Regions from separate parts of the Stenotrophomonas sp. P5_A9 genome, predicted to be linked through region 2. Evidence: predicted binding sites of a transcription regulator. Region 2 holds the regulator's gene; the other holds the start of a gene.
What was found. Region 2 encodes HrcA, which represses chaperone genes, less so after heat shock. Its sites were predicted from a motif close to TTNGCACTCNNNNNNNNNGAGTGCNAA; they were not measured.
Positions count from the first base shown of each region.

Region 1: rpoH (RNA polymerase sigma factor RpoH) is a predicted target of HrcA. The motif match lies at 1,213-1,239, and genes of this name have one in related genera.

Region 1 is NZ_JBFULC010000026.1:95,025-112,987, reverse strand. Features, by position in the region: gene rpoH (RNA polymerase sigma factor RpoH) at 327-1,202, opposite strand; gene AC1DR7_RS10405 (TonB-dependent receptor) at 2,165-5,851, opposite strand; gene AC1DR7_RS10400 (beta strand repeat-containing protein) at 5,855-17,963, opposite strand, start outside.
Region 2 is NZ_JBFULC010000071.1:180-14,376, forward strand. Features, by position in the region: partial or broken gene AC1DR7_RS17530 (hypothetical protein) at 1-557, shown strand, start outside; gene AC1DR7_RS17535 (IMPACT family protein) at 595-1,203, shown strand; gene AC1DR7_RS17540 (ABC transporter transmembrane domain-containing protein) at 1,196-2,962, shown strand; gene AC1DR7_RS17545 (hypothetical protein) at 3,034-3,228, shown strand; gene AC1DR7_RS17550 (prephenate dehydrogenase) at 3,398-4,510, opposite strand; gene pdxY (pyridoxal kinase) at 4,507-5,415, opposite strand; gene dnaJ (molecular chaperone DnaJ) at 5,711-6,844, opposite strand; gene dnaK (molecular chaperone DnaK) at 7,008-8,936, opposite strand; gene grpE (nucleotide exchange factor GrpE) at 9,082-9,597, opposite strand; gene hrcA (heat-inducible transcriptional repressor HrcA) at 9,681-10,748, opposite strand; gene recN (DNA repair protein RecN) at 10,888-12,549, shown strand; gene AC1DR7_RS17585 (LysR family transcriptional regulator) at 12,716-13,633, opposite strand; gene AC1DR7_RS17590 (SGNH/GDSL hydrolase family protein) at 13,730-14,197, shown strand, end outside.

The DNA of each region.
Region 1 (17,963 bases), on a different contig from region 2:
CCATTGTTAAATCCTGCCATCCTTTCCATTCCCTGAAAGAGCCTCCGCCTGAGGCTCCGATTTCATATCACAAAGATGACAGGCGCGTAGCTCGCAACAAGCAGGTCTGCAAGGCATTCCCGTCACGCGGCCACGAGTACCAAGACGATTGGAATGCCGGAGCAGTCAGTCGGGTTTCTCTATCGTTAGAAGGCTGCTTCGAATTCGGCTAAGCAAAAAAAATCCGATGCCATAGAACTGGCATCGGATCGTGAATCACATCAGCGAACGTGACACGTATTATCACGTTGCTGAAATTATTTAACGTTAGTCAACGACTCACTCGCTCAAGCGGTAAACAGCGCCTTCATCTTCTTCAGCGCGTTCGCTTCAACCTGGCGGATGCGTTCGGCCGACACGCCGTACTCGTCGGCCAGCTCCTGCAGCGTCACCTTGCTGTCCGCGTCCAGCCAGCGACGGCGGATGATGTCGCGCGAGCGCGCATCCAGTTCGGCCATGCCTTCGCGCAGCAGCTGCAGCTTGTTGTCTTCGCTGTCGGCGCGCTCGTAGGCCATCGACGGGTCTTCCGCGTCGGCCACCAGGTAGGCGGCCGGCGACGGCGGCGCGTTTTCGTTGTCTTCATCGCTGGGCGCGTCGAAACCGATATCGCGACCGGACAGGCGCGATTCCATTTCCAGCACTTCGCGCTCGGAGACGTTCAGGTCCTTGGCCACCGCGCGCACTTCGGCCGCGTTCATCCAGCCCAGGCGGGTCTTGGACTTGCGCAGGTTGAAGAACAGCTTGCGCTGCGCCTTGGTGGTGGCGACCTTGACGATGCGCCAGTTCTTGAGGATGAACTCGTGCATTTCCGCACGGATCCAGTGCACCGCGAACGACACCAGGCGCACGCCCATGTCCGGGTCGAAACGCTTCACGGCCTTCATCAGGCCGATGTTGCCTTCCTGGATGAGGTCGCCCAGCGCAAGGCCGTAGCCGTTGTAGCCACGGGCCACGTGCACCACGAAGCGCAGGTGGGAATGGACCAGTTCGCGCGCGGCGTCCAGATCCAGCTCGTCGCGGAAGCGACGGGCCAGATCCTGCTCGTCATCGACCGACAGCACCGGGATCTGGTGCACGGCACCGATGTAGGCGTCCAGCGAACCGAGCGCACTGGGAATCGGGAGATTGTTTGCCACAAGGGCAGTAGAGGTGTTCTGGCTCATAGCACTCATCTTAGCAGTCCGGCATTTGGACTGCTAAAGGGGAAAGAAGTTCCAGCGTTCTGTTCATGGGACGCTGGCACTGATCACTCGTCTAACGTACCGCGAAATGATGACAGTGGCGAGAGGGGGTGGATTGGGAAAACAATCCTTTTAAATCAATAGTTTGATCTGTTTAATGAGACGATGGAGCGTGTTTTCTGGCTGAACGGGCTCGCCGCCGTCACCCATTCAGCCGGAAAAGGTTGCCCGATGTTCAGGCACGCCGCCTCCGAAGGCCCGAGGCGATGCAGTCATGGTCGGTGGCCCCAGCCGGGCATGGCCCGGCTCTACCCACGACGTGGCCGAACGGGGACGATGGGTCGGTGGCCCCAGCCGGGCATGGCCCGGCTCTACCCACGACGTGGCCGAACGGGGACGATGGGTCGGTGGCCCCAGCCGGGCATGGCCCGGCTCTACCGACAGCAAACCGAAGCCGACCGCCGAAGCCGCCATCTCCGGTAGTGCCACGCCATGCGTGGCAGGCCAGGCAATGCCGAAGATGGATACGTGGCAGGCCAGACAATGCCGAAGCCACATGCATGGCAAGCCGGCCAACGCCAGGTGGGTCAGAAGCGCGCCAGGCATGGCCCGATCCACACCCCAACGTGATTGACCGAGGCATGGTGGTTCGGTGGCCCCAGCCGGGCATGGCCCGGCTCTACCGACAGCAAACCGAAACCGACCGCCGAAGCCGCCATCTCCGGTAGTGCCACGCCATGCGTGGCAGGCCAGTCAATGCCGAAGATGGATGCGTGGCAGGCCAGACAATGCCGAAGCCACATGCATGGCAAGCCAGCCAACGCCAGGTGGGTCAGAAGCCCAGCCCGGCATGGCCGGGATCCACGCCAACGTGATTGACCGAGGCATGGTGAGTCGGCGGCCCAGCCGGGCATGGCCCGGCTCTACCGACAGCCCACCGACGCCTAGTAATACCCCGCCATATTCAAGAAGAACCCCTTCTGGTCATACCGCAGCTCGGTCATGTCATCGCTGAACTCGGTGAAGTTGTAGCCCACTCCGACCTTGAAGTTCTCCCCTACCCGTCGATCCAGCCCCACCAGCCAGCCCTTGCGCACGCCACCGTCGCGCACCTTCAACCAGCGGTGTTCGGCCAACCCTTCCCACTTCTCGAACAGGCGATAGCGCAGCTGCAGGGCGGCGAAGTCGGCGCGGCTGTCCAGCCAGGCGCCCTCGCCGCGACCGGTGCGGTAGTCGCCCCAGCGCGAGGCCAGCTTGCCGGCCAGTTCCCAGCGCGCGCCGAGCTGGCGGATGCCTTCCAGCGACAGCACCTGCGAACGCTGGTCATACAGGTTGCCGCCTTCCTGGCCCAGCGAGGCCACGTCGTAGAGATAGGTGAACTTGCCGAAGCCCGCCCAGCCGGTGCTGTCGTGCGGACGCCAGGCGAAGCCCACGTTGGTTTCCACCAGCTTGGCATCGGCCAGCGGATTGATGCGGTCGTCGGTGTCGGCATAGTTGGCCCGCAGCGCGAAACGCCAGTCTTCGTTGAGCTTGTACAGCAGGCGGTTGGTGGTCACCCACTGCTCGCGCTGCTCGGCACCGCTGTCGCGGCGGTACTCCAGCTTGCTGCTCCACTGCGCCACCGCATCGGTACGCCCGCCACTGACGCTGTAGGCGCGGCGGTCGATACGGCCGACGGTCGAATCCAGTTCGCCATCCATGACGGTGAAGCCCAGGTTCCAGCCCTGCGCGGGATAGAAGTCCATGCCGAAGGTGTGCACCAGCCCGGCGTTGTCCTGGCGGCGATCCTTGAGGTACTGGCTTTCGTTGTAGACGTTGACCTGGTTGCTCAACCGCCAGCGCTGGCCCAGCGTCCAGCCGCTCTGCAGGCCAGTATCGAACAACGGATCGGTGCCGGTGCGATCGGTGCTGTAGCTGTAGCTGCCGTACAGGCTGTGGTCCGGGGCCATGCGGTATTCGGCATCGACCTTGGCGCCATGGCCACGGCTGCCACCACTGACTTCGGCCCCCACGCTGCTGCGGTCGCCAAACAGATAACGCGCGCCGAGGGTGAGCAGGTCGTTCTTCTCGTACGCGCCGCCGTCGTCATCCAGGGTCACCTGGCCGGTGCCGTACAGCTCCCATGACGAGCCGAAGCGCTGCCGATACCCGATCGCCGCGAGCAGCGCGGACACGTCCTGCCGTTCCTGCTCTTCGCGCACGCGGCGCAGTTCGCCGGTGAGCTGGCCGTCGTTGCCCAGCCGCCACTCGGCGGTGAGCTGGCTCTGCTCCAGCGCAAGGTCACCCTGCTCGGTGCGGGTATGCCGGCCATACAGGCTGAGATCGTCGGTGAGGTAGCCCAGGAATTCCGCACCGTATTCCTGGATCGGCTGGCCGGTGTCCTGGCGGGCTACCGAGAAGCCGGCATCCACGTCGCGCCACCACGCGCCCACGCTCCAGTCGCGGGCGGTCCAGCCCAGTTCGCGCAGGTTGGCGCGCGCTTCCACCGCGCTGGCCGTGCCCGAGCGCCGACCTTCGTACGGGTTGCGGCGGATGAAGCTCAGGCCGCCGTTGTCCGAGTAGAACACCGGTGCGGCGGTGGCGTCGGTGCGGGTCTGCTCGACCTTCAGGTAGGTGCCACGCCCGGCCTGCAGGGTCAGGTCGGCGCCCTTGAGGCTGTAGTTCTCACCGCTGCGGTTCTCGTCGATCCAGGTGCCGCCGATCGCCACGTGGTCGCCGATCCACTGCCGCCCGCGCGCACCGTAGGTGACATCGTCGCTGCTGAAGCCCAGCGGCACGTATTCGTAATCCACCAGCAGCAGCTGGTCGTAGCCATCCAGCGGCATGTCGCGGGTGATGCTGCGGACATTCTCGCGGGTGAGCTGGGCCAGCGGGCGGGTCAGGATCAGGCGGCCCTGCAGGTTGTCGATTTCGTAGTCCACGCCTTCCTGCAGGCTGGCGCGGGTTTCGGTGCGGCCGGTGGTACGGTCGCGTACTTCCAGCACCACCTGCTCCGAGCCGGGCAGCACGTCGGTGTGGCGCAGGTAGTAGAGGCTGCCGCCGGTGCCGAGGAACTCGCTGTGGCCCGGCGCGGACTGCGCCTCGGAGCCGAACAGCTTCAGCTGCGAGCGCGCATCACCCAGCGGGGTGGCGGCCAGCGAGCGCCAGTTCAACGCACCGCCGTACAGCGAGCGCACGTACTGGCCATATTCGGTGCCGGTGATGCCGGTGGCGTAGTTGCCCCACAGCGCCTGGCTCTGGTCCCAGTCCACGCGCAGGTACAGGCGCCCCTGCGTGTCCACGTCGCGGTAGGTGGTGGAATCGTCGCCGTACACCGGGTAATACAGGTCCGGGTCGAGGCGGCGGAACACGTCCTGCGCGTCGGCCTGGGTGAAATCGCGGAACAGGTACTTGAGCTCGCGGTCCTGGGTATCGGCCTGTGCGGTCACCAGGTATTTGCCGCGCATCTTGCCCTTGAGGTAGAACGCCAGCCGCCCCTCGCTGAGGAAGCCGTCGTCGTCGCGATCATCGGCGGCCAGTGGCTGCAGGTTGCCGCTGGCGCTGTTTTTGGAGACGGTGACATCGGCGATGGCGACCAGGAACAGATAGCGACCGGTGACATCCACGTCCAGCTGTCGCTGGGCCGACGGCGCATCGCGCGATTCCACGCTGACGTCGTAGCGATGCTGACCGACGGGCTCAAGGAACTCGGCGGCGAACTTCTGCTCCAGGTCGACCGGGAAGTCCTGGCCGTTGATGCGCACCCGGCTGTTCGGTTCGAGGTTGCGGCCGTACAGGCGCACGCGCGAGCCGTGGATGGGAATGTTCTGCAGGCGCAGCGTGCTCTGTCCGTAGATGCTGTTGCTCAGCTGCAGGTCCTGCGCACTGTCGCCGTCCAGTGCCTGGCCCAGGGTCTTCTGCACGTTCTCGCGGGTGATCTGCAGGCCACGGTCGAAGTCGGCCGGAGTCACCAGCTGGATGCGCTGGATGCGGGTTTCATCGAAGGACCCGCCAGCGCCGTAGGCGCGCGCGACGTAGATCAGCTCATCACCGGTGCGCAGCTTGATGTTGCCCGGCATCTCGCCGTTCCATTCGGCATCGCCGACATAGTCCGACGGCAGCGTGATACGCGCCAGCGGCGTGACCAGGTCGGTATCGGTGCCGCGGTACAGGGTGACCTCCAGTTTCTGGATGAAGGAGGCGTAGTTGTTGTAGCTGTGGAAACGCAGCGGGCGGATCACCCGGCCGTTCTCGAACGGTACCGTCGCTGCCGCCTGCACGCTCAGGCTGGGCGGCACCATGGTGGGATCTTCGGTGGCCCACACCACGCCACCGTTGGGCAGCTCGGCCATGAACTGGCCGCCCGGTGCCGCCACATCGGCCGTGGTCGCTGGCGTCAGCGGCACCGGCTCGGCTGGCGCCGGAGCGAGACGACCGGGCAACGGCAGGACCGGGGCTTCGGCGTCGTCGGCGATGCGCAGCAGCAGGCCGTCGGCGTTGCGGCAGCTCTCCGCGTCGCACTGGATGCTGGCAGGCGGTGATGCCGTTTGCGCCATCGCCGGCGCAAGGGTCAGCAGCACGGCCGCCACACCGGCGCCGGCATGACGAAGCAACAGGGTGCGAAGCGGTGTCTGGCTCAGGGTCATGTCCATGGGTCAGCGGTCCTCCCTGCGGGCAGAATCGGTGTTGGCAGGGAGCTCGGGGGGATCGTCCAGCCGCAGCTGCTGCAGCACGCTGCCGTCAGCGGCCAGCACCTCGATGCGGGTTGCGTGCGCCACCGCAGCCGGCACGCGCGCGGCCAGTGCAACCTGCAGCGCATGGGCGCGTTGGCCGGCCAGTGCTTCCTCACCGCGTGCGGCGGTGAGCAGCAGCCTGCCGCCACCGCGTGCGACCAGCGCCTGAGCGGCGGTGTCCAGCACCGGGGCACGGTCGGCCGCCAGCTGCGCACTCCCCGGCGCGAACAGCGCCTGGCCCAGTTCGATCCGCGCCGGTCGGGGCGTTGCCGTCTGGGACGGTGCCGCCGTGCTCAGCACGCCGTCGGGCATGCGCACGCCGAAGTCGAAGCGCGCCGGCAGCCCGGGGGTGATACGGCGGACCAGCGGGTTGGGCGTGGTGAACATCGCCCCGGCCGGCAGCGTGGACGGATCGACCTTGAGGATGAAGTTGCGCCCACGTGCCTGGCCGCCGAGGATGCCGACCAGGTGGTAGCGACCGAACGCATCGGTTTCCATCAGCAGGCCTTCCACCGCCGCCACGCGCACGCCGGGAATGCCGCGTTCGCCTGCATCCTGGATGCCATTGCCGTTGCGGTCATCGAACACGCTGCCGACGATCAGGCTTTCATCCAGCAGCGGATCGGTGGTGACATCCACCTCGGCCGAGGCGACGTTGCCGATGCTGCGGTTTTCGCCGTCGATGGCGGTGATGCGGTTGGTATGCACGCCGGTGCCGGTGCCCGCGCCGACGCGCAGGTAGTACACCACGGTGGCACGTTCGCCCACCGGCACGTCGATGCCGTCGATGCGCAGCGGCTGCACGCCGCTGGTGCGCGCATCGTTGTCGGCATCCTGCACCGCGAAACCGCCGCTGACGAAAGCGAAGCCAGGCGGGAGCGTATCCAGCAGCGTGGCGCCGTTGGCGTCGACCTCGCCGACGTTGTCGATGGTGACGGTGTAGCGCACAAGGTCGCCGATCTGCGCGCTGCGCTTGGCCGCCACCTTGGTCAGGCGCAGCACGGCCTGCTGGCCGGCCACGGTGACCGCGACGTTGGCCTCGGCGCACAGCGCGGTGGGGATGGACATGTCGCAGACCCGATAGCGGAAGCTGTCGGTACCGGCGAAGTTGGCGGCGGGTGTGTAGATACACAGACCATTGGTGCACTGCACGCTGCCATGCGCCGGCGCGGTGATCACCTGCAGTGAGCTCCGGTCCAGCACCGCGGTGCGGGCGCTGTCGTTGGCCATTACATCGATCTTCACCGGCCCGGATGTCTGCGCGGTCACCGCATCGTCCACCAGGGTCAGCACGTTCGGATCAACGGTGACGGTCACCGTGGCCGAGGCGCACATCGCCGGATCGGCAATATCGCAGACCTGGTAGTCAAAGCCCTGCACGCCGGAGAAATTGGCCAGTGCGGCGAAGCGGATGCGCGCACGCGGCATCACCGTGGCGGTGCCGTACGGCGGCGGCGCGGTGATGGTCACGGTGACGGTATCCGGATCGATCGGGGTGCCATTGACCCGGTCATTGCCCAGCACGTCAATCTCGATCACGCCATCCTGGGGCAGCTGGACGCGGTCATCTTCGGCGTCCACGCCCGGTGCGGCGGCGATGACGGTCACGCTCACGGTCGCGGTGTCGCACACGGTGGGCTGGTTGAGCAGGCAGATCGTGTAGGAGGTGCTGTAGCTGCCAGCGGCCAGGCCGGCGGCGACGTCCACCCAGCCGTCGGCGCTGACGCTCAGCGCGTTGGTGGCCACCGGGGCGAAGCTGACCTGTGCCGGGTCCAGCGGTGCGGTGTTGAACGTATCGTTGGTGAACACGTTCAACAGGCGCGTCTGACCCGCAGGGCCGACCGGGCCGCCGCTGTCGTCCACCGCCAACAGTGCACCGACCGCGCCCTGCACGCGCACGGTCGCAATGGCAGTGGTGCAGTTGGTGGGCACGCCGTTTTCGCACAGCTGGTAGGCCAACTGCACCTGGCCCGGCTGCACGCCGGCGGCGACCATGATCTGGCCCTGGTTGTTCATGGTGTACCCCGGCGTGCTGCCGGTCAGGCTGGCGACCACGCTGCCCACCGGCGGCGGGGAAACGTTGTTGAAGCTGTCGTTGTCCAGCACCGAGCGGGCGATGGTGCCGCCCACCGCCGGGTCCACCGGTGTGCTGGTGAAGTCGTCGTTGACCGCCAGCACCACGTTGGCTGAGCCGGACAGAGTCAGGGTGACGCTGGCATCGCCGCACTGGGTGGCATACGGCGCCGGCAGGCAGACCCGATAGGTGAAGTTCACCGGCCCGGTGGTGCCCGACGGTGGGGTGTAGCTGAAGCTGCCATCGGCGTTGAACACCAGCCCGGCGACCGCACCGCTGGTCAGCGTGTAGAGCGCACCGGCCGGGACGTTGTCGTTGAGCGATACGTTGCCGGTGCCCGGCTGGCCGGCGGGGATCGTGTAGCTGTCGTTCTGCGGTGCCGGGGTGACCACCACGGTGGCGGTGGCCGTAGCGCAGTTGCCCGGCGCGGCGGCTTCGCAGATCTGGTAGGTGAGCGTGGTAGCGCCAGAGGTGACGCCGGTGCCCACGTTGATGGTGCCATCGGAAGTGATGGTGAAGCCGGACGGCGCGCCGACCAGGCTGAGCAGCACGGTGGCCGGTAGCGGCGGGCTGACCCCGTTGAGGCGGTCGTTGGCGAGCACGCTGACGCTGGAGGTCGAACCGGTTGCCACGCCGGTGAGCACGTCATCACCGGCTACCAGGGTGCCGTTGTTGATGTTGATGGTCGCCGTGGCGGTGCCGCACACCGCCCCATAAGGTGCGGGCAGGCACGCCTGGTAAGTGAAGCCGACCGGGCTGGGCGTGCCGGCTGGCGGGGTATAGGTAAACGCACCGCTGCTGGTGAAGGCCAGCCCGGTCGGCGCCGTGCCCTGCACCGTGTAGACCGCACCGGCCGGCATGCTGTCGTTGCTGGCCACGCTGTTGCTCAGCGTCTGCCCGACCTGCACGTTGAAGGCATCGTTCTGCGGCGCCGGGCTGACGACCACGGTGATGCTGGCGGTATCGCAGTTGGCGGGCGCGGCCGCTTCGCAGATCTGGTAGGTGAGCGGGGTTGCGCCGGAGGTGACGCCGCTGGACACGCTGAGGGTGCCGGCCGGGGTGATGCTGAAACCTGCCGGTGCACCGACCAGCGTGAGCAGCACGTCGGCCGGCGCGGGCGGGGACACGCCGTTGAGGCTGTCGTTGGCCAGCACGCTGGCACCGGACGTGGTGCCGGGTGCGACCCCGGTGAGCGTGTCATCGCCGGCCACCAGCAGGCCATTGTTGATGTTGAGGGTGAGGATCGCGCGGCCGCACAGGCTGGCATTCGGCGCCGGCAGGCACACCTGGTAGGCGACGCTGACCGCACCGACCACGCCGGTGGCCGGCGTATAGGTGAACGTGCCGTTGCTGTTGAAGGTCAGTCCTGCCGGCGCGCTGTCCTGCAGGGTGAAGACCGCGCCGGCCGGCGTGTTGTCGTTGGCTGCGACGGTGTTGGACACGGTCTGCCCGGCCTGCACGGCGAAGGCGTCGTTCTGCGGTGCCGGGGTGACCACCACGGTGACGCTGGCGGTATCGCAGTTGCTCGGCGCGGCGGCTTCGCAGATCTGGTAGGTCACGGTGGTGGCGCCGGAGGTGACGCCTGCGCCCACGCTGATGGTGCCATCGGGGTTGAGGGTGAAGCCGCCCGGCGCACCGACCAGGGTCAGCAGCACGTCGGCCGCGGCCGGCGGCGATACGCCGTTGAGGCTGTCGTTGGCCAGCACGCTGGCGCCGGTGGTGGCACCCGGCAGTACACCCACCAACGTGTCATCCCCGGCACTCAGGGTGCCGTTGTTGATGTTGAGCGTGACCGTGGCGGTGCCGCACACGTTGTTGTCGGGTGCCGGCAGGCACGCGCGGTAGACGAAGGCGACCGGGCTGGCAGTGCCGACGGGCGGCGTATAGGTGAAGCTGCCATCGGGATTGAACGACAGCCCCGCCGGGGGCATGCCCTGCACGGCCCAGCTCGACCCGGCCGGCATGCTGTCGTTGCTGGCCACGCTGTTGCTCAGCGTCTGCCCGGCCTGCACCGCGAACGCGTCGTTCTGTGGCGTCGGGCTGACGATCACCGTCACCGTGGCGGTAGCGCAGTTGCCCGGCGCGGCGGCTTCGCAGATCTGGTAGGTGAGCGTGGTGGGGCCGGCGCTGACGCCGGTGGACACACTGATCGTGCCGTTGGGTGTGATCGCAAAGCCACCCGGTGCACCGACCAGGCTCAACAGCACGCTGCCGGCGGCCGGCGGCGACACGCCGTTGAGGCTGTCGTTGGCGAGCACGCTGGCCGCCGAGGCGGTCCCGGGGGCGACGCCGCTGAGCGTGTCGTTGCCGGCCAGCAGCGTGCCGGTGCCAATGCTGATGGACACGCTGGCGGTGCCGCACAGCGCCGCGTTCGGTGCCGGCAGGCAGGCCTGGTAAGTGAAGTTGACCGGGCTTGGCGTGCCGGTCGGCGGGGTATAGGTGAACGCACCGCTGCCGGTGAAGGACAGGCCGGCGGGCGCCGTGCCCTGCAACGTGTAGACCGCACCGGCGGGCATGGTGTCGTTGCCGGCCACGCTGGTGCTCAGCGTCTGCCCGGCCTGCACGGTAAAGGCGTCGTTCTGCGGCGTCGGGGTCACGATGACGGTGACGGTGGCGGTATCGCAGTTGGTCGGCGCGGCGGCTTCGCAGATCTGGTAGGTGATCGCGGTGGGCCCGGAGACCACGCCGGTGGCCACGCTGATGGTGCCGGTGGCGGTGATGGCGAAGCCGGCCGGCGCGCCGACCAGGCTGAGCACCACATCGCCCGGCAGCGGCGGACGGGTGCCGTTGAGCGTGTCGTTGGCCAGCACGCTGGCTGCCGAGGTGGTCCCGGCGGCAACGCCGCTGAGGGTGTCATCGACCGCCGCCAGCGTGCCGGCGTTGATGTTGAGGGTGACGCTGGCGACGCCGCACAGCGCCGCGTTCGGGGTCGGCAGGCAGGCCTGGTAGGTGAAGCTCACCGGGCTGGTCGTGCCCACCGCCGGGGTGTAGGTGAAGGTGCCATCGGCGTTGAAGATCAGCCCCGCCGGGGCGGTGCCCTGCACGGCCCAGCTGGACCCCGCAGGCATGTCGTCATTGGCCGCGACGTTGCCATTGCTGATCGTGCCGCCGGCCTGCACCGAATATGCATCGTTCTGCGGTGTCGGGGTGATCACCAGCGCCACCGTGGCGGTATCGCAGTTGGTCGACGCGGCGGTCTCGCAGATTTGATAGGTGAGCGTGGCCGCCCCTGCGGTCACGCCGGCCGGCACGCTGATCGTGCCATCGGCGGCGATGGCGTAGCCGGTCGGCGCACCGACCAGGGTGAGCTGCACGCTGGCCGGGGCCGGCGGGCTGACGCCATTGAGCGCATCGTTGCCCAGTACGCTCGGCGTGGTGCCACCGGCTGCAATGCCGGTGAAGCTGTCATCGCCGGCGGTCAGCGTGCCCAGGTTGACGTTCAACGTCGCCGTCGCGATGCCACACACACCGGCGTCGGGTGCGGGCAGGCAGGTCTGGTAGGTGAAGGTGACTGCCCCGGTGGTGTTCACCGGCGGGGTATAGGTGAAGGTGCCATTGGGATTGAACAGCAACCCGGCTGGCGGGGTGCCCTGCACCGCCCAGGTCGAGCCGGCGGGCATGCTGTCATTGCCCGCTACGCTGCCGTTGGCGAGGGTGCCGCCGGCCTGCACGGCGAACGCATCGTTCTGCGGCGCGGGCGTGACCACCAGCCGGATCGTGGCCGTGGCGCAGTTGATCGGCGAGGCGGCCTCGCACAGCTGATAGGTCAGCGTGGTGGCACCGGCGATGACCCCGGCCGGCACCTGCACGGTGCCATCGTTGTTGATCACGAAGCCGGCCGGTGCGCCGACCAGCAGCAGCTGCACGCTCGCCGCCGCCGGCGGGGTCACCCCATTGAGCGCATCGTTGACCAGCACGCTGGGCGTGGCCGAACCGGTGGAGATCGGCGTAGCGAACGTATCGTCATTGGCCACGATGGCGGTGACGGCGATGTTCAACGTTGCGGTGGCTGTGCCGCACACGGTGGTATCCGGTGCCGGCAGGCAGGCCTGGTAGGTGAAGGTGACCGGGCCGATGGTGCCGACCGGCGGGGTGTAGGTGAAGCTGCCGTTGCTGTTGAAGGCCAGCCCCTGTGGCGGCGATACCACGTTCCAGGTCGAGCCGGCCGGCATGTTGTCGTTGCCGGACACGGTGCCGGTATTGGCTTGTCCGGCCTGCACGGCAATCACATCGTCCACCGGGGCCGGACGCACCACCAGCGCGATGCTGGCGGTGTCGCAGTTGTTGGCCGCCGCCGTTTCGCAGAGCTGGTAGGTCAGCGTGATCGCACCGGTGGGCGCGCTGGCGGCCACCGCTACCGTGCCGTTGGGATTGATCGTGAAGCCGGTCGGCGCACCGACCAGCGACAGCGACACATTCGCCGGCGCCGGCGGGCTCACGCCGTTGAGCGCGTCGTTGCCCAGCACGCTGGGCGTGCTGCTGCCGGGTGCGATCGGTAGGAAGCTGTCGTCGTTGGCGACCAGCGTCCCGTTGTTGATGTTCAACGTCACCGTCGCCGTGCCGCAGACCGCCGCGTTCGGTGCAGGCAGGCAGGCGCGATAGTCGAAGCTGGCCGGGCTGGTCGTGCCGGCCGGCGGCGTATAGCTGAAGCTGCCATCGCCATTGAGCGTCACCCCGGCCGGCAACGTGCCCTGCACCGTGTAGAGCGCGCCGATCGGCAGGTTGTCGTTGGCGGCGACGCTGCCACTGACGGTCTGCCCGGCCTGCACGGCGAAGGCATCATTGACCGGTGCCGGGGCGACGATCAGCGCGATGCTGGCGGTATCGCAGTTGGTCGACGCGGCCGCCTCGCAGATCTGGTAGGTGAGCGTGGTCGCACCGGCGGCGGTCCCGGCAGACACGCTCACCGTGCCATCGCCGGCGATGCTGAAGCCGGTCGGCGCGCCGACCAGCGACAGCACCACCTCGGTGGCCAGCGGCGTGGTGCCGTTGAGGGTGTCGTTGCCAAGGACGCTCGGCGAAGGCGCGCCCGGCGCGATCGGCGTGGGGAAGGTGTCGTCGACGGCCACCAGCGTGCCGCTGTTGACGTTGAGCGTGGCCGTGGCGGTGGCGCAGACGCCCGCATCCGGCGCAGGCAGGCAGACCTGATAGGTGAAGCTCACCGCGCCGCTGAAGCCGGCCGGCGGCGTATAGGTCAGCGTGCCGTCGGTGGCCAGCACCAGGCCGGTCGGCACGGTGCCCACCACCTCGAAGCGCGCACCGACCGGTGCGTTGTCGTTGGTGGCCACCGAGCTGTTGAGCACCTGCCCGGCCGGCGTAGACAGCGCGTCGTCCACTGCCGAGGGCGCCACCAGCAGGCGGATCGTGGCGGTGGTGCAGTTGGCCGGTGCCGCTGCTTCGCACAGCTGGTAGATCAGGTTCTTCACCCCGGCCGCGGTACCGGCCGCCACTGTCACCGCGCCTTCGGGGGTGATGCCCAGCCCGGCCGGCGCGCCCTGCAGGGTCAGCAGCACATCGGCCGCCGCCGGCGGGATGGTGCCGTTGAGCGAATCGTTGGCCAGCACCGAGGGGGTGCTGCCACCGCTGACCGGATTGATCGGGGTACTGCTGAAGTCATCGTTGATCGCCGCGAGCGTGCCGGCGGTGACGTTGAGGGTGGCGCGCGCGGTCGCGCACAGCGCCGCATTCGGTGCCGGCAGGCAGACCTGGTAATCGAAGCCCACCGCGCCGGTGGTGCCGACCGGCGGCACATAGCTGAAGCTGCCCGACGCGCTGAAGGTCAGCCCGGGCGGCGCGGCGCTGGTCACGGTGAACAGTGCGCCGGCGGGCACGTTGTCGTTGTCGCCCACGTTGCCGTTGAGCGCCTGCCCGGCCGCGGTGGAATAGGTGTCGTTGCTCGCCGACGGGGTCACGACCAGGCGGATGGTCGCGCTGGCGCAGTTGCTCGGCAGCACGCTCTGGCAGACCTGGTAGGCCAACACGGTGGCGCCGCCGACCGCACCGGCAGGCACCTGCAGCAGGCCGTTGGCATCCAGCGCGTAGCCCGCCGGCGCACCGACCAGACTCAGGATCACGCTGCTGGCCGCTGGCGGGGTGACGCCATCGAGGGTGTCGTTGAGCAGCACGCTGGTGCCGCTGCTATTGCCGGGCGTGAGCGGGGTGGCGGTGAAATCATCGTCCCGTGCCACCAGGGTGCCGGCGTTGACGTTGATGGTGGCGCTGGCCGTGCTGCACTGGGCGTTGTCCGGCGCAGGCAGACACACCTGGTAGGTGAAACCGACCGGCCCGGTAACGCCAGCCGGTGGGGTGTACAGGAACGTGCCATCCGGGCCGAACTGCAGGCCCGCCGGAACGGCACCGGTGACACTGAAGACCGCACCGGCCGGCGCATTGTCGTTGCTGCCGACATTGCCGGCCAGCAACTGCCCGGCCGGCGTGGAGAACACGTCGGCGGCTGCCGACGGGGAGACCACCAGGCGCATCTGCGCCGAATCGCAATTGGTCGGCAACGCAGCCTCGCACAGCTGATAGGTCAGCGTGACCGCACCGGCCGGCACGCCGCTGGCGATGGTCAATGTGCCATCGGCCGCCAGGGTGTAGCCCGATGGCGCGCCTACCAGGCTCAGCAGGACGTCGGCCGAGGCCGGCGGCACGGTGCCGTTGAGGCTGTCGTTGTTGAGGACCGATGCGGTGCTGCCGCCCGTGGCGGGATTGATCGGCGTGGCGCGGACGTCATCGTCGTTGGCGACCAGGGTGCCGGCGTTGACGTTGACGGTGACCGTGGCCCCGGCGCACACGCTGGTGTCAGGCGCCGGCAGGCAGGCCTGGTAGGCGAAGGTGACCGCGCCCTGGATGCCCGCCGGCGGCGTGTAGGTGAAGCCACCGGTGGGATTGAACACCAGCCCGGCCGGGGCGGTGCCGCTGAGGCTGAAGGTGGCATTGGCAGGCACGTTGTCGTTGCCGGCCACGCTGCCGGTCAGTGCAACACCCACCGGCGTACTGAAGGTGTCGTTGACCGCAACCGGCGCCAGCAGCAGGCGCACCGCCGCCGTAGTGCAGTTGCCGGGCAGCGCGGCTTCGCACAACTGATAGGAGAAATCGACCGCGCCGGCCGCCGCACCGCCGGGTACCGAAATCGTGCCGTTGCTGTTGAGCACATACCCCGCCGGCGCACCGATGAGGGACAGGATCACATCGGCAGGCGCAGGCGGAATCGCGCCATTGAGGGTGTCGTTGCCCAGCACGCTGTTGGTGGTGCCGCCGCTGGCCGGGTTGATGATCGCCGCGCGGAAATCGTCATCGTTGGCCACCAGGGTGCCGGCGTTGACGTTGAGGGTGACCGTGGCGCTATCGCAGACACCCGCCAGCGGCGCGGCCAGGCACGCCTGATAGAGGAACGTGGTGGTACCGGTGTACTGCGCTGGCGGCGTATAGGTGAAGCTGCCATCGGTGTTGAACACCAGGCCCGGCGGCACTGCGCCGGTGGTGGCGAAGGTGGTACCGGCAGCGATGTTGTCATTGACCGCCACAGTGCCGTTGAGCGCTGTACCCACTTGCGTGGTGAATGCATCGGCCACCGCATCGGGGGCGATCACCACGGCGATGGTCGCGGTGGTGCAGTTGCCGGTGCCGGCCTGGCACAGCTGGTAGGTCAGGCCGACGGGGCCGGCCGGCGCACCGGCGGGCACCTGCAACTGGCCGTTGGGTTCGAGCGTGTAACCGGCCGGCGGTGCATTGATCAACGACAGCGTGGCCTGCGCCGGCAGGATGGCGACGCCGTTGAGGGTGTCGTTGGCCAGCACGCTGGCGGTCAGCCCACCTGCACCGGTCAGCGGCGCGCTGCTGAAGTCATCGTTGCCGGCGACGATCGCGCCGGGGCTGACGTTGATCGTCACCGACGCGGCGTCGCAGACCGACGCATCCGGTGCCGGCAGGCACACCTGGTAACGGAAGCTGTCCGGCCCGGTGTAGGCCGACTGCGCGGTATAGCTGAAGCTGCCATCGGCGTTGACGCCCACGCTGCCATGCGCGGCCCCGGCCAGCAGGCTGAACTGCGCACCGGCAGGCACGTTGTCATTGCCGGCCACGGTGCCGGTCAACGCGATGCCCGCCGTGGCAGCGAACGTGTCATCGACCGCATCGGGGGCGATCACCAACTGCACATTGGCCGTGGCGCAGTTGCCCGGCGTGGCCTGTTCGCAGAGCTGGTAACTGAAGGTCACCTCGCCGGCCGCCGCGCCGCCCGGAATCACGACCTGTCCAGCGGCGTTGACGGTGTAGCCGGCCGGCGCACCGGTGAGCACCAGGCTGACCGTGCCCGGCACCACCGCCGCACCGTTGAGGGTGTCATTGGCCAGCAGACTGGCCGGGCTGGTCGCACCGGGCTGCAGCGGCGTGGCGAAGGTGTCGTTCACCGCGACGATCACGTTGCCCTGCACGTTGACGCTGACCGTGGCGGTATCGCACACGCTGTTGTTCGGTGCCGGCAGACACACCTGGTAGGTGAAGCTGTCCGGCCCGGTGTTGGCGTTGGTGGGGGTGTAGGTGAAGGTACCATCGGCATTGACCACGGCCGTGCCGCGCGTCGGTGCGATGCCGAGCGTGTAGGTGGAACCGCTGGCGATGGTGTCGTTGCCGGCCAGGCTGCCAGTCGCCGGCTGACCGCCGCCCGGCGTGGTGACCGTGTCGTTCACCGCATCGGGGCTGATGACCAGAGTGGCGGCGGCGGTGGCGCAGTTGGCCGGCAGCGCGATCTCGCAGAAGCGGTAGGTCAGCGCCAGAGGACCGGCGGCCGCCGTGGCCGGCACCTGGATCGTGCCGTTGGGGTTGATCGCAACACCGGCCGGCGCACCGACCAGGCTCAGCGTGACCTGCGCGGTGGGCACCGCACCGCCATTGAAGGTGTCGTTGCCGAGCACGCTCGGGGTGATGCCACCGGCGCCGGGCGGGATCGGCGTGGCGAAGGTGTCATCGACCGCGACCAGCGCATTGGCATTGACCACGATCGACGCGGTCGCCGTCGCGCACACGCCACCGTTCGGTGCCGGCAGGCAGACCTGGTACTGGAAGGAGGTTGCCGCGGCGATGCCGCCGGCAGGTGCATAGGCGAAGCTGCCGTCGCTGTTGAGGGTGAGCCCGGCCGGCGGCGTACCGGTCACGCTGAACTGCGCACCGGCCGGTGCGTTGTCGTTGCCGGCCACGGTGCCGCTCAACGACGGCGCGCCACCGGTGGCGTTGAAGCTGTCGTTCGCCGCCGTGGGACCGATGACGACACTGGCGATGGCGGTGGCGCAGTTGGACGGCGAGGCGTTCTCGCAGATCTGGTAGGTCAGGCTGGTCGCGCCCGCCGTCGCCCCCGCGGGTACCGCAATCACACCGGCGCCGTTGATGGTGAAGCCGGCCGGCGCATTCTGCAGCGAGATGATCAGGTTGGCACCGTTCACCGGCGCGCCGTTGAGCGTGTCGTTGGCCAGCACCGTCGGCGTGTTGCCGCCGGTGGTCGAGGAGATGGGCGTGGCGAAGGTATCGTTGTTGGCCACCAGCGCGTTGGGCTGCACCGGCACCGCCGGCGTGGTGGCGGTGTTGTCGCCCGGGGTCGGATCGGTCGTGCCTGGCGGCAGCACCAGCGCCACGCTGTTGGCCGGCACCGTGGCCGGCGTGGCGGTCGGTGCGGTGGCATTGACCAGCAGCACCACGCTGTCCCCCACGGCCACGTTGACCTGCACGTTGATCGCGTTGCCGGTGCCGTTGGACTGCGCGCATGACGATGCCGCAGTGGCGCCCTGGCAGGTCCAGCCGACATTGGTGAGCAACGCGGACACGTTGTCGACCACGCCGACGGCCGACGCTGCCGACGGCCCGGCGTTGTTGATCTGGATGCGGTACTGCACGGCCCCGCCCGCGGCGACCGGGCTGGCGCTGAGCAGCGTCTTGGTCACGCTCAACTGCGCCTGCAGC
Region 2 (14,197 bases):
AGGTTGCCACGGCACCGGTCGCAAAACCGTCCGCGCCGCCGCCGGCACCGCCACGCGCCGACACGCGCGAGCCATTGGTCACCCGGCCCGTGCCCGCCCCGATCGTGGCCGCACCGATGCCGCCGCCTCCGCCGGCGCCGGCAGCACCGGTGGCGGCCCCGTCGCCGTCGCCGTCCCAGGCCTACGCGCTGGACGCCGTTGCTGCGCCTGCGCCTGCGATGGAGAAGATCACCACCACCGGCAGCCGCGCACGTCAGCAGGCCACCGATATCCAGTCCGCGCCGATGGCGGCCGAACCGGCGCGCAACGCCGCCGGTGCGCCCGGGGTGATGCGCCGCGCCGCGCCAGCGGCGATAAGCGGCACGCTGTCCGACAGCGCCGTCAACGCCGCGGTCGATGCCGATGCCACGCTGCCCCGCAAGCAATGGCTCCAGCGCATCCGCGAGCGCCGCGACAACGGCGACGTGGATACCGCGCGCGCCAGCCTGGAACGCTATCTGCAGCACTATCCGGAAACCCGCGTCCCGCGTGACGTACGCCAGCTGCTGGACAACTGACGCGCCCGGTCGCAGCCAGCCCACTACAATGGTGGGAATGTCCGACACGCTCGCCACCCCCGTCAGCCACAGCCTGGAGATCAAGCACAGCCGCTTCATCGCCCATGCGGCGCCCATCGATGACGCGGCGGCGGCCCTGGCCTTCCTGCAGCAGGTGGCCGTGCCCGACGCCACCCACAACTGCTGGGCCTACCGGCATGGCGGGGAATACCGCTCCAGCGACGATGGCGAGCCGGCCGGTACTGCCGGGCGCCCGATCCTGGCGGCGATCGACGGCCAGGGCTTCGACCGGGTGATGGTGGTGGTGATCCGCTGGTATGGCGGCATCAAGCTGGGCGCCGGCGGTCTGGTCCGCGCCTACGGCGGCACGGCTGCCGAGTGCCTGCGCACCGCCCCACGGCAGCCGTTGATCGCGCTGGCCGCGCTGCGCATCCACGCCGGCTTCGAAGACCTGGGCGCCCTGCATGCCGCATTGGCCGGTCACAGCGCCGAAAAACTGGCCGAAACCTTCACCCCGTCGGGGGTCGAGCTGCAGGTTCGTTTGCCGGCCGATCAGGCCGACCCGTTGAAAATCCGCCTGCGCGACGCCACCCGTGATCGTATCCGCATCGAAACATGCCCCGAACCAGGCCATCTGAATGACTGACACCTCCCCCGCGCAGGCCCCGGCCGTGCGTCAGCTCGGCAGCCTGGGCACGCTGTGGCCGTTCGTGCGTCGCCACACCGGGCTGTTCGTGGCCTGGCTGGTGGCGCTGGCGCTGTCCTCGGTGGCCACGCTGAGCCTGCCGCCGGCGGTGAAGCTGATGATCGATCACGGCTTCAACGACAGCGGCCAGATCAACCGCGCCTTCGCCCTGCTGTTCCTGGTCGCGGTGCTGCTGGCGCTGGCCACCGCCGCGCGTTTCTTCTTCGTGTCGTTGCTCGGTGAAAAGGTCGTCGCCGATCTGCGCAGCCGCCTGTACGCACACCTGATTTCGCTTGGCGCCGGTTTCCACGACCGCAGCCGCAGCGGCGAACTGGTGTCCCGACTCACCGCCGACAGCGAACTGCTGCGCAGCGTGATCGGCTCCACCATGTCCGTTGCCCTGCGCAGCAGCGTCACGGTGGTGGGCAGCCTGGTGATGCTGTTCGTTACCAGTCCGCACCTGGCCGCGTGGTCGCTGGTCGGCATCCCGCTGGCGGTGCTGCCGATCATCATCGGCGCACGCCGGCTGCGCAACATCTCGCGCGCCAGCCAGGACCGCGTCGCCGACGCGAACAGTCTTGCTGCCGAAACCCTCGGCGCGGTGCGTACCGTGCAGGCGCATGCGCGCGAGCCGTACGAACGGGGCCGCTTCAATGCGGCACTGGCCGAATCGATCCGTGCCGCACGACGCCGCATCGGGGCGCAGTCGATCGTCACGGCCACCGCGATCGTGCTGGTGTTCGGTGCGATCGTCGGCGTGCTGTGGCTGGGCGCGCACGATGTCATCGACGGCAACATGACCGCCGGTACGCTCGGCCAGTTCGTGCTCTACGCACTGATCGGCGGCGGCTCGGTCGGTGCCCTGGCCGAAGTCTGGAACGAATTGCAGCGCGCCTCCGGCGGCATGGGCCGGATCGCCGAGCTGCTGCAGGAAGACATCGAAATCGCCACCCCGGCCGATCCGCTGCCCCTGCCCACGCCGTTGCGCGGCGAGATCCGCTTCGACGACGTGGTCTTCCACTACCCGCAGCGCCCGGACACCGCCGCGCTGGAGCATTTCAACCTGCATGTGCGCCCCGGCGAGACCGTGGCCCTGGTCGGTCCGTCCGGTGCGGGCAAGAGCACGGTGCTGTCGATGCTGTTGCGCTTCCACGATCCCGCCTCGGGCAGCATCCGGGTCGATGGCGTGGACGTGCGCCGGGTCGATCCGGCGCAGTTGCGCGCGCAGCTGGCGCTGGTGCCGCAACAGCCCACGCTGTTTGCCAGCACCGCGCTGGAGAACATCCGCTACGGGCGCCTGGAGGCCACCGATGAGGAGGTGCAGCGCGCCGCCGAAGCCGCCGAAGCCGATGAGTTCCTGCAGGCACTGCCCGATGGCTACCTGAGCGAACTGGGTGAGCGTGGCGCACGCCTGTCCGGTGGCCAGCAGCAGCGCATCGCGATCGCCCGTGCACTGCTCAAGGACGCGCCCATCCTGCTGCTCGACGAAGCCACCAGCGCGCTGGATGCGCAGAGCGAGCGCGCGGTACAGCAGGCGCTGGAACGGCTGATGGCCGGGCGCACCACGCTGGTGATCGCGCATCGCCTGGCGACCGTGCTCAAGGCCGACCGCATCGTGGTGATGGACCACGGCCGCATCGTCGCCCAAGGCACCCACGCCGAGCTGCTGGCCGAAGGTGGGATGTACGCCGAACTGGCCAGGCTGCAGTTCATCGACTGATGACGCACCGCTAACGCGGCACGTTGCATGGTGCGCTGGTCATCGATCCGTGCCACCGCAGGAGGTGCTTCATGTCGTTTCGACAGTTCCCCGCCACCGACGCCGCCGGCGAGAGCTACGTCATCGTCGAGTTCAAGGATGAGCAGCCCGGCAACACCGCGCCGGCCGAAAACAGCGCACGCTATGAGCTGGCCGACGGCCGCCATCTGGTCCGTGATGGCCGTCAGTTCCGCACCCGCGGCGGCGAGTTGATCCTCACCACCTGAGTGCCGGACGTACTGCGCTCGCTGTCAAGAAAAATAGTTTCCGAAAGGCTGGTCATTTTCTGGCCAGTCTTCTTGACAGCCTGTGACCGCAAGGGATGCGCGCGGTTATCCACATGTTTGTGCGCAACTCATCCACACCCCCTGTGGATGAATGCGGCGTCGCAGCACGTCAGCGCGACAACACCCGGCCGATCCCGGACGCATCGATTTCCTGCGCCGCGCGTTGCAGCGCCGCTGCATCGCTGCCGGCCACGAAGCCGACACGGAAATGCACTTCACCGCCCGGCGTACGCGAGGAATGGATCGACGCCAGGCTCACCGCATGCCGTTCGAACACATGCAGCAGTTCGCGGAGCGAGCCGGGGCGGTCCTCGGGCAGGTGCACGCTGATCGCATTGCGTTCGGTCAGGTCGGCAAGCAGGTAGCCGACGCGTTCGAAGGTGTAGTTGCCTTCGGCCAATACGGCCTCGCCCTGGCTGTCACGGTTGTCCAGCAGCAGGTGCTGGCGGAAGGCCGCGCGTGCAGCGTCATCGCCCTGCCCCACCTGGTCGCGCAGTTGCTGCAGCTGGCCCAGCAGGCGGTCCAGCATCGGGCCCACGTGCGGGTTGCCGAACTGGATGTCTTCGTAGATGGCCGGGTTCAACGACAGGATGCGCGCGATGATCGCGGTGTCCAGTTCGAACGACGCCGAGCGGTACGGCATCAGCGCCGGCAACGCTCCCAGCAGGGGCGCGTACTCGCGCAGCACTCCGGCCTGGGCCAGGTGGGTGGCGTGCACCATCGCCTGCACCAGCGCCATTACCTGGTCGTGGTGCGCGGGCGTGGCGCGCACGCACTCGGCTTCCAGCGCGTCGCACAACTGTTGCACCCAGGGCTGCCAGCGCGACAACCGCGCTTCGCAGACCACCATCACCCGCCCCTTCAGCGTCGGTGCCTTGGGCGGTGCGGTCATCGGATGCAGCCCCACCACCTCGGCCTGCGAGGCCAGCATCGCCGCGACCGGATCGCTCTTTACCGAGGTCACATCCAGCCACAGGCGCCCGGACTCGCGCCCGGCCGAACGCGCCACGTAGTCGGCGATCAGCGCGGGCGTGTGGCGGATGGGCGCGGAGAAAACCAGTACATCGGCCCGCTGCAGCAGCACCTCCGGATCGTCCGAGTGCGGATCGGCCGGATCATGGCCGATCACCTCCAGGCCCATGCGCCGCTCGAGGAACCCACGGAGCCAACGCCCGTACGCGCCGGCGCTGCCGACGATGCCGACAACCGGTGCTGCCCTCACGCCAAGCGCTCGGGCACGAAGCGCTGCGGCAGGGCCAGCGCGGCCGGCGCGGCGGCCAGCACGTCGAACTCTTCATGGCCATTGGCCAGGGTGGTCTCCAGGGCCACGTGCACGCCGGCGATGGCGCGCGAGATCGCCTGCTCGAACGCTTCACCGCGCAGCAGGAACGCTACCAGCAGCGACATCAGCACATCGCCCGTACCGGCCACGTCCACCGGCAGGTGCGGCGAGGACCAGCGCCAGATCGCCTCACGGCTGACCGCCAGCGTGACCAGTTGGCCCGGGTCACCGCCGACGCTGTGGGCGAGTACCCATTCCGGCCCGCGCGCAAGCAGCGTCTGCGCAGCGGCGATGGCCTCGTCCTGGGCCAGGCTCGGCATGCCGGTCAGGCGACCGAGTTCGAAGGCGTTGGGGGTCACCAGCCAGGCATGCGGCAGCAGGCGTTCGGCGAAGACCTTTTCCAGGCCCGGCTCGACGTAAGGCCCGGTGTGGGTATCGCCGATCACCGGGTCCAGGCAGTAACGCAGCTGCGGTGAAGACGGCAGCACCGCGTCGAGCCAGTCGGCAAAGGCCGCGCCGTTGCCGACGCTGCCGAAATAGCCGGAGATCAGCATCCGCGCCCGCTGCGGCAACCCGCGCTCACCGGCGCCCAGCAGCAGGTCGGCGAACCAGTCCGAGGGCAGCACGCGGCCCCGCGTGGTCGCGTAGAACGGCGCATTGCTCAGCAGCGTGGTCGGAATTTCGGCGACACGCACGCCCAGCGCGCGCAACGGCGGCACGGCAGCGCTGTTGCCGGCGTAGCCATACACCAGCTGCGACTGCACCGAGATGACGTCGACCGGCGACGGACCGTCCGGGCGCTGGCGGCGTCCATGGACCAGATGGCTTTCGAGGGATTCGTTCATCCCGACATTTTACGCCTGCCGCCCCGACCGGCGGAGACTCCGGGAAAGCCGCACCATGGATGGCTGCTTCTCCACCCGGGGGTAGAGCCACCCCACGGGCGGCTGCGTGTCCGCCCAGTGTATAGCCACCCCCTGAGTGGCTGCTTGTCCACCCAGGTAGAGCCACCCCATGGGTGGCTGCGCGCGGTGCCGAAACGAAGAGCAGCCACCCACGGGGTGGCTCTACCCGGCGACGGACAAAAAAGGCCCGCTGTCACCAGCGGGCCTTCGTCACATCCGTTGAATCGCCGGTCGCTTACGAGGTCATCCGATCCCAGAAACCCTTCACGCCGTCGATGAACGTCGCCGACTTCGGCGAGTGCTTGCGCGCTTCTTCGCCGGTGAAGGTGGTTTCGAACTGCTCCAGCAGCTTGCGCTGCTCAGGGGTCAGGTTGACCGGGGTTTCCACCACCACGCGGCAGTACAGATCGCCTTCGCTGCGACTGCGCACCGAGCGCACGCCCTTGCCGCGCAGGCGGAACAGCTTGCCGGTCTGGGTTTCGGCCGGGATGCGGATTTCCGCGTACCCGCCCAGGGTGGCCACGCGCACGGTGTCGCCCAACGCAGCCTGCGAGATGCGGATCGGCACTTCGCAATGCAGATCGTCGCCGTCGCGCTGGAAGATCGCGTGCTCGCGCACCCGCACTTCCACGTACAGATCGCCCGGCGGCGTACCGGCCGGACCAGCCTCGCCTTCGCCGGACAAGCGGATGCGGTCGCCGCTGTCGACGCCCGCGGGCACCTTCACCGACAACACCTTGTCTTCCTCCACACGGCCATTGCCGTGGCAGGTCTTGCACGGGGTCTGGATGATCTTGCCGCGCCCGTTGCAGTTGTGGCACGCCTGCTGCATCGCAAAGATGCCGCGCTGGATGCGCACCTGGCCGTGGCCATGGCACACGCTGCAGGTATCGACCTTGCCGTCTTCGGAGCCACTGCCGTTGCAGTCGTCGCATTCGGCCAACGTCGGGATCTCGATGCGGCGTTCCACGCCCATCACCGCTTCTTCCAGGTCCAGCTCCATCACATAGCCGACATCGGCGCCGCGACGGGCCTGGCGCTGGCCACCACCACCGGCACCGCCGAAGATGTTGCCGAAGATGTCACCGAAGATATCGCCCATGTCCGGGCCGCCGGGACCACCGCCACCGCCGCCCATGCCGTGCTCGAATGCAGCATGGCCGTGGGCGTCGTACATGCGGCGCTTGTTGCTGTCGGACAGGGTTTCGTAGGCTTCCTTGCACTCCTTGAAGGAGGCTTCGGCCGCGCTGTCGCCCGGGTTGCGGTCCGGGTGGAACTTCATCGCGCAACGGCGATAGGACTTCTTCAGTTCTTCTTCGGTCGCGGTGCGGGAAACGCCCAGCACTTCGTAATAGTCACGCTTGCTCATAGGGTTGAATCGGGTTCCGGTGGTCGGGATTCGTCAAAGCGGAAGAGCGGAACCAGGTCCGCTCTTTCGCCGGGGCGCCCCGACAAACCGCAGGCGGCTGCCAGGACCTAAGGGGAAACAAGCACGGGACGTTGCCTGCGCAACGTCCCGCATCCTGTCCGGATCAGGACTTCTTGTCGTCCTTCACTTCGGTGAACTCGGCGTCGACCACATCGTCGTGCGCGCCGGCGTTGGCACCGGCATCCGCGCCCGGCGCCGCACCGCCCTGCTCGGCCGCGGCCGAGGCGGCGAACAATGCCTGGCCGGCTTCTTCAAGAACCTTCGACTTGGCTTCGATCTGCGCCTTGTCGTCGCCCTTCATCGCCGTTTCCAGGTCGGCCAGGGCCGACTCGACCTTGCCGATCACATCGCCACCGACCTTGCTGCCGTGCTCGGTGATCGCGGTACGGGTACCATGGATCAGCGCGTCGGCCTGGTTGCGGGCCTGGACCAGCTCATGGAACTTCTTGTCTTCTTCGCGGTTGGCTTCGGCATCGGCGACCATGCGCGCGATCTCGTCCTCGGACAGACCCGAACCGGCCTTGATTTCGACCTTCTGTTCCTTGTTGGTCTTCTTGTCCTTGGCCGACACGTGCAGGATGCCGTTGGCGTCGATGTCGAAGGACACTTCCACCTGCGGCATGCCACGCGGGGACGGCTCGATGCCGGACAGGTCGAACTTGGCCAGCGACTTGTTGAAGCGGGCCTGCTCGCGCTCACCCTGCAGCACGTGCACGGTCACGGCCGACTGGTTGTCCTCGGCGGTGGAGAACACCTGCGAGGCCTTGGTCGGGATGGTGGTGTTCTTCTCGATGATCTTGGTGAACACGCCGCCCATGGTTTCGATACCCAGCGACAGCGGGGTCACGTCCAGCAGCAGCACGTCCTTGACGTCGCCGCCCAGCACGCCGCCCTGGATCGCCGCACCCAGTGCCACGGCTTCGTCCGGGTTGACGTCCTTGCGCGGTTCCTTGCCGAAGAACTCGGTCACCGCCTGCTGCACCTTCGGCATGCGTGTCTGGCCACCGACCAGGATCACTTCGCTGATGTCGCTCGAGCGCAGGCCGGCGTCGTTCAACGCCACGCGGCACGGCTCGATCGACTTCTTGATCAGCTCTTCCACCAGCGCTTCCAGCTTGGCGCGGGTCAGCTTGATGTTCAGGTGCTTCGGACCGGAGGCGTCGGCGGTGACGTACGGCAGGTTCACTTCGGTCTGCTGGGCGCTGGACAGCTCGATCTTGGCGCGCTCGGCCGCATCCTTCAGGCGCTGCAGGGCCAACGGGTCCTTGCGCAGGTCGATGCCCTGGTCCTTGTTGAACTCGTCGACGAGGTACTCGATGACGCGGTTGTCGAAGTCTTCGCCGCCCAGGAAGGTGTCGCCGTTGGTGGCCAGCACTTCGAACTGCTTCTCACCGTCGACGTTGGCGATCTCGATCACCGACACGTCGAAGGTGCCGCCGCCCAGGTCGTACACCACGATCTTGCGATCCTTGTTGTCGCCCTTGTCCAGGCCATAGGCCAGCGCGGCCGCGGTCGGCTCGTTGATGATGCGCTTGACGTCCAGGCCGGCGATGCGGCCGGCGTCCTTGGTGGCCTGGCGCTGGCTGTCGTTGAAGTAGGCCGGCACGGTGATCACCGCCTCGGTGACGGTCTCACCCAGGAAGGCTTCGGCGGTCTTCTTCATCTTCTCCAGCACGCGGGCGGAGATTTCCTGCGGCGCCATCTTCTTGGCGTCGCTGGTCTGCACCCAGGCGTCGCCGTTGTCGTGGGCCAGGATGCCGTAGGGCACGTGCGCGATGTCCTTCTGGACTTCAGCGTCGGTGAACTTGCGGCCGATCAGGCGCTTGACGGCGTAGAAGGTGTTCTTCGGGTTGGTGACGGCCTGGCGCTTGGCCGAGGCACCCACCAGTACTTCGCCGTCCTTGGTGTAGGCGACGATGGAAGGCGTGGTGCGGTCGCCTTCGGCATTTTCGATGACGCGGGCCTTGCCGCCGTCCATGATCGCCACACACGAGTTGGTGGTGCCGAGGTCGATACCAATGATCTTGCCCATGAGGGAGACTCCTGAAAGTTCTGGGAACATCCGGCTGCTGCCGGGTTATGAATGGGATGTGGGGGACGGCTGGACTACATTCAAGCCACCCACCAAACACTGTGTCCGGTGGAAGCGCAACGCATTCAGCGTCGCGCAAGCCGGGTCAATCGCGGGCGACCACGACCAGCGCCGGGCGCAGCAGGCGATCGTTGAGCAGGTAACCCTTCTGGAACACCTGCACCACGCTGCCGGGCGCCGCGCCGGGCGCGTCGACCTGGCTGATCGCCTGGTGGTGGTCCGGGTTGAAGGCCTGGCCGGTCGGGTCGAGCAGGGTCAGGCCGTTGTCGGCGGCAACCTTGAGCAGCTGCTTGTAGGTCAGCTCCAGGCCTTCGCGCAGCGGGCTGGGCTCGGCACCGGCGGCACTCAGGCCGGCGTCGAGGCTGTCGAAGACCGGCAGCAGCTCGCCCAGCAGCTTTTCATTGGCGAAGCGGCGCGCCTGTTCCACGTCGCGGGCCACGCGCTTGCGCTGGTTGTCCAGGTCGGCGCGTTCGCGCAGCGACTCGGCACGCAGCAGGGCGACCTCGTTGTGCAGGCTGTCCAGCTGCTGCTGCAGGGACGGCTCGGCAGCCGGCTCACCGGCGGGATTCTGGGATGCGATATCGGGCTGATCTTGGTTCATTTCCGGATCCTTGGCGGTGACTCTCCGCCTCCACCCACCCCTATGTGGGCGCGGGGTGCGGATTCAAGAGTCCAATGCCAGGTTTATGCGCGATCGCGGGACAATCCGCCGCCCGCCGGGTCGCCCAGCGCGGCGCCCAGCACCTGCGCGGTAGCCTCCACCAGCGGAATCATGCGGTCATACGCCATCCGCTTCGGGCCGATCACCCCGAGCACGCCCAGTACCTGGCCGCCGGCCGAGTACGGCGCGGTGACCAGCGAGACCCCCTCCAGCGGCATCACCCCGGTCTCTTCGCCGATGAAGATGCGCACGCCCGGGGCCTGGATGGTGCGCTCGAGCAGCTGCAGGATCTCGCGCTTGCTGGCAAACACATCGAACAGCTCGCGCAGACGCTCCAGGTCGGACAGGTCCTGCACCCCCATCAAGCGGGTCGCCCCGGCCAGCACCATGTCATCGGCCGGCGGCACCATCGCCTGCTCGGCCAGTTCGATGCTGTGCGCCAGCAGCTGCTCCATTTCCGACTGCGCATCGCGCAGCTCCAGCAGCAGCCGCGCACGGATCTCGGCCAGCGGCCGGCCCGCGCAGTTGGCATTGAGGTAGTTGGCGACCTGCTCCAGCTCGCCTGGACCGAAGGCACGGCGCGGCTCGATCACCCGGTTCTGCACTTCGTTGTCGGCAAATACCAGGATCGCCAGCACGCGGCCGGCATCGAGTGCCACGAAATCGATGTGGCGGAAGGCGAACTGCTCGCGGCGCGGGGCGCTGACCACCCCGACAAAGTGGCTCATCGCCGACAGCAGCTCCGACGCACTGCCGAGCAGCGCCTGGGTGCCGGTGCCGGTGGCCAGCTCGCTGCGCAGCCGGCTCAGTTCGCCCTCGCCCGGCGGCTGCATCTTGACCAGGCTGTCCACGAACACCCGGTAGCCGTGCGCGGTGGGCACCCGGCCGGCCGAGGTATGCGGCGAACTGAGCAGGCCCAGGTCTTCCAGGTCGCCGAGGATGTTGCGGATGGTCGCCGGGCTGACATCCAGCCCGGCCAGTCGCGCCAGCGTCTGCGACCCCACCGGCTCGCCGTCCTGGATATGGCGCGCGATCAGCGTCCGCAGCAGATGGCGGGCGCGGGGAGCGAGATGGGTGGCGGAGGGGTGCATGGAATCAGCCTGTGAGACGCAACACTAGATAATGGCGATGGGGCCCGTTGGCAAGCCATCGGTACATCACGATTGATATCCGCGCATTGGAGCCGCCCCTCACCCATGCTAGCGTTGCGCGGCTCGAGAACAGACAACCATGCTCAAACATCTATCGATCAAGGATTTTGCCGTCGTCCGCGCTACCGAACTCGAATTCGGGCCGGGCATGACCGTGGTTTCCGGCGAGACCGGCGCGGGCAAGTCGCTGATGGTCGACGCGCTGGGCTTCCTGTCCGGCCTGCGCGCCGACAGCGGCGTGGTCCGCCACGGCGCCGCCCGCGCGGAACTGTCGGCCGAATTCGCCCCCGGCGAAGACGCCCCGGCGCGGCGCTGGCTGCGCGAGAATGAACTGGACGACGAGGACCAGTGCCAGCTGCGCCGGATCATCCGTGCCGACGGCGGCTCGCGCGCCTGGATCAACGGGCGCCCGGTCACCCTCACCCAGCTGACCGAGCTGGCGTCCACGCTGGTGGAAATCCATGGCCAGCACGAACAGCAGGCGCTGCTCGCGCGGCCCTCGCAGCTGGCCCTGCTGGACGCGTTCGCGCGCAACGAGACCGAGCGCGGCCAGGTCCGCCAGGCCGCCGCACGCTGGCAGGCGCTGGTGGACGAGGCCGAATCGCTGTCGCGCCAGGGCGATGTCAGCGACCGCATCGGCTACCTGGAACACCAGTTGGGCGAGCTGCAGCGCGAGGATCTGGAACCGGCCTCGATCGCCCAGCTGGGCAGCAGCCACCGCCGCCAGGCCCACGCCAGCGCGCTGATCGCCGCCTGCGACGTGGCCGTGGCGCGCCTGAACGGCGATGAAGACACCTCCGCGCTGCAGCTGCTGCAGCAGACCCGCCACGAGCTGGCGCGGGTGGCCGAACACGATCCGCGCCTGGGCGAGGTCGATGCCCTGCTCGACAGCGCCGCCATCCAGCTGGACGAGGCACTGGCGCTGCTGGACCGCGTCCACGACGACCTGGACGCCGACCCGGAACAGTTCGAGGACATCGAGCGCCGGCTTGGTCGCCTGCACGACCTGGCGCGCAAGCACCGGGTGCCGATGGAAGCGCTGGGCGAGCACCGCGACGCGATGGAAGCAGAGGTCGAGCAGCTGCGCGGCGCCGACACCCGGCTGCAGGCGCTGGCCGGCGAGATCGATCGCGCCGCCGGCCAGTGGCAGACCGTGGCCGAGGTGCTGAGCAAGAGCCGCCGCGAGGCCGCCAAGGCGCTGTCGGACACCACCACCACCCTGATCGGCGAGCTGGGCATGGGCGGCGGGCAGTTCCTGATCGACCTCGAGCCGCAGACCGTGGTCAAGCCGGACCCGAACGGCGCCGAGCGGGTCGAGTTCCTGGTCGCCGCCAATGCAGGGCAGCCGCCGCGCGCCCTGCGCAAGGTCGCCTCCGGCGGTGAACTGTCACGTATTTCGCTGGCCATCGAGGTGGCCGCGCTGGGCCTGGACGCGGTGCCGACCATGGTCTTCGACGAAGTCGATTCGGGCATCGGCGGCGCGGTGGCCGACATCGTCGGGCACAAGCTGCGCGCCCTCGGCGAGAAGCGCCAGGTGTTGTGCGTCACCCACTTGCCGCAGGTCGCGTCCAAAGGCCACGCGCATTACCGGGTCAGCAAGGCGCCGGTGGACGGCATGACCCAGAGCGCGGTGGAGAAGCTGGACCCCAAGGCCCGCGAGGAAGAACTTGCCCGGATGCTGGGCGGGGTGGAAGTCAGCAAGGAAGCCCGCGCGGCCGCCCGCAAGCTGCTGCAGGTTTGAGGGCAGGTACCGACCCACGGTCGGTACCCGCCGCTGGCCGGTTCCGCACGCCCCCCAACATACCTCGCGTAATGCGCAGGCCGCCGGCCGGGTCCGGATACACCCGACGCACCGCGGGTCTCGTCGGACGCTGGCTGGCGCCTTGCGTTGCCGCGCCCCGCGGCCATTACCCCAACGGGCGGGACAGATCCACCCGTTCCACCAGGAAATCCAGCAACGCGCGCACCCGCAGCGGCAGGTAACCGCCCTGCCCTTGGAACACCGCGTGCACCTCTTCCAGATCGCCCGGGTTGGCGTGCTCCAACACCGGTAGGAGCCGCCCGGCGGCGATGTCGTCCTGAACCTGGAACGCCGCCAGCCGCGCCATCCCCACCCCGCCCAGCACCAGCCGCCGCAACGCCTCGCCGTCGCTGGCCCGTGCACTGCCCTGGGTGGCTACCACCCGCCGCTGCCCGTCCACCATCAGCGGCCATCCGGACTGCGCGCGCGGGTGGCCGATATCGAGCCGGTTGTGCGCCAGCAGTGCATCGGCCGTCGCCGGCAGGCCGTGGCGGAGGGCATACGCCGGTGCCGCCACGATCACCATCGGCGTCGCCCCCAGCAGCCGCGCCACCAGGCGGGAATTCTTCAGCGGCCCGGCGCGCACGGCCACGTCGGTGCGCTGCTCCAGCAGATCGATCACCTCGTCGGTCAGCACCAGATCCACGCCCACCTGCGGATGCCGGGCGAGGAAGTCCGGCAACAGCGGCAGCAGGAAGTGGTGCCCGAACGGCACATTGGCATTCACCCGCAGTCGCCCGCGCGGCTCGGCATGGGCACTGGCGCAGCGCTCGGCCTCGTCCAGGTCGGCCAGCACCCGCAGCCCCCGCTCGTAGAAGGTGCAGCCCTCCGGCGTGAGCTGCAACTGGCGGGTCGAGCGTTGCAGCAGGCGCGCGCCCAGCCGCTGCTCCAGCCGCGACACCAGCTTGCTGACCGCCGACGGGCTCAGCTCCAGCGAGCGCGCCGCCGCCGAGAAACCGCCGGTTTCGATGACCCGGACGAACACTTCCAGTTCGCCGGAACGGTTGATATCGGTGCCTGCCATGGGATGAATCCAGTTCACAGATGATTGTCCGCACGCAGTCTAGTTCACAGATGCGGCGCGGATCACCATGGCCGTCCCCACCCGACGGATCGCCCGATGAATGCACTCACCCGCCTTGCCGCCACGGCCCTGCTTACTGCCACCACCACCGTAGCCGCAGCGCCTCCCGCCCGCTGGGTGGCCAGCTGGCAGGCCAGCCCGCAGCCCGTGTGGGGCGCGGATTTTCTGTTCCCCACAGGCATTCCCGCGCAGTTGGACGCACAGACCGTCCGCCAGACCGCGCGCCTGAGCCTCGGCGGGAATCAGCTACGGGTGCGCCTGAGCAATGCCTACGGCGACCAGCCGGTCCGGATCAGCGCCGCGAGCGTTGCCGCCGCGCCCGGACAGGTGCCGATGGCCCTCGCCTTCGATGGCCAGGCCGAGGTGGTCATCGCCCCCGGCCAGGAGCGCCTGAGTGACCCGCTTGGGCTGGTCACCAGCGCCCTGCAGGCCGTACAGGTCAGCGTGTACATCCCGGATCGGCTGCGCCTGCGCACCTTCCATTGGGATGGCCGGCAAACCGCG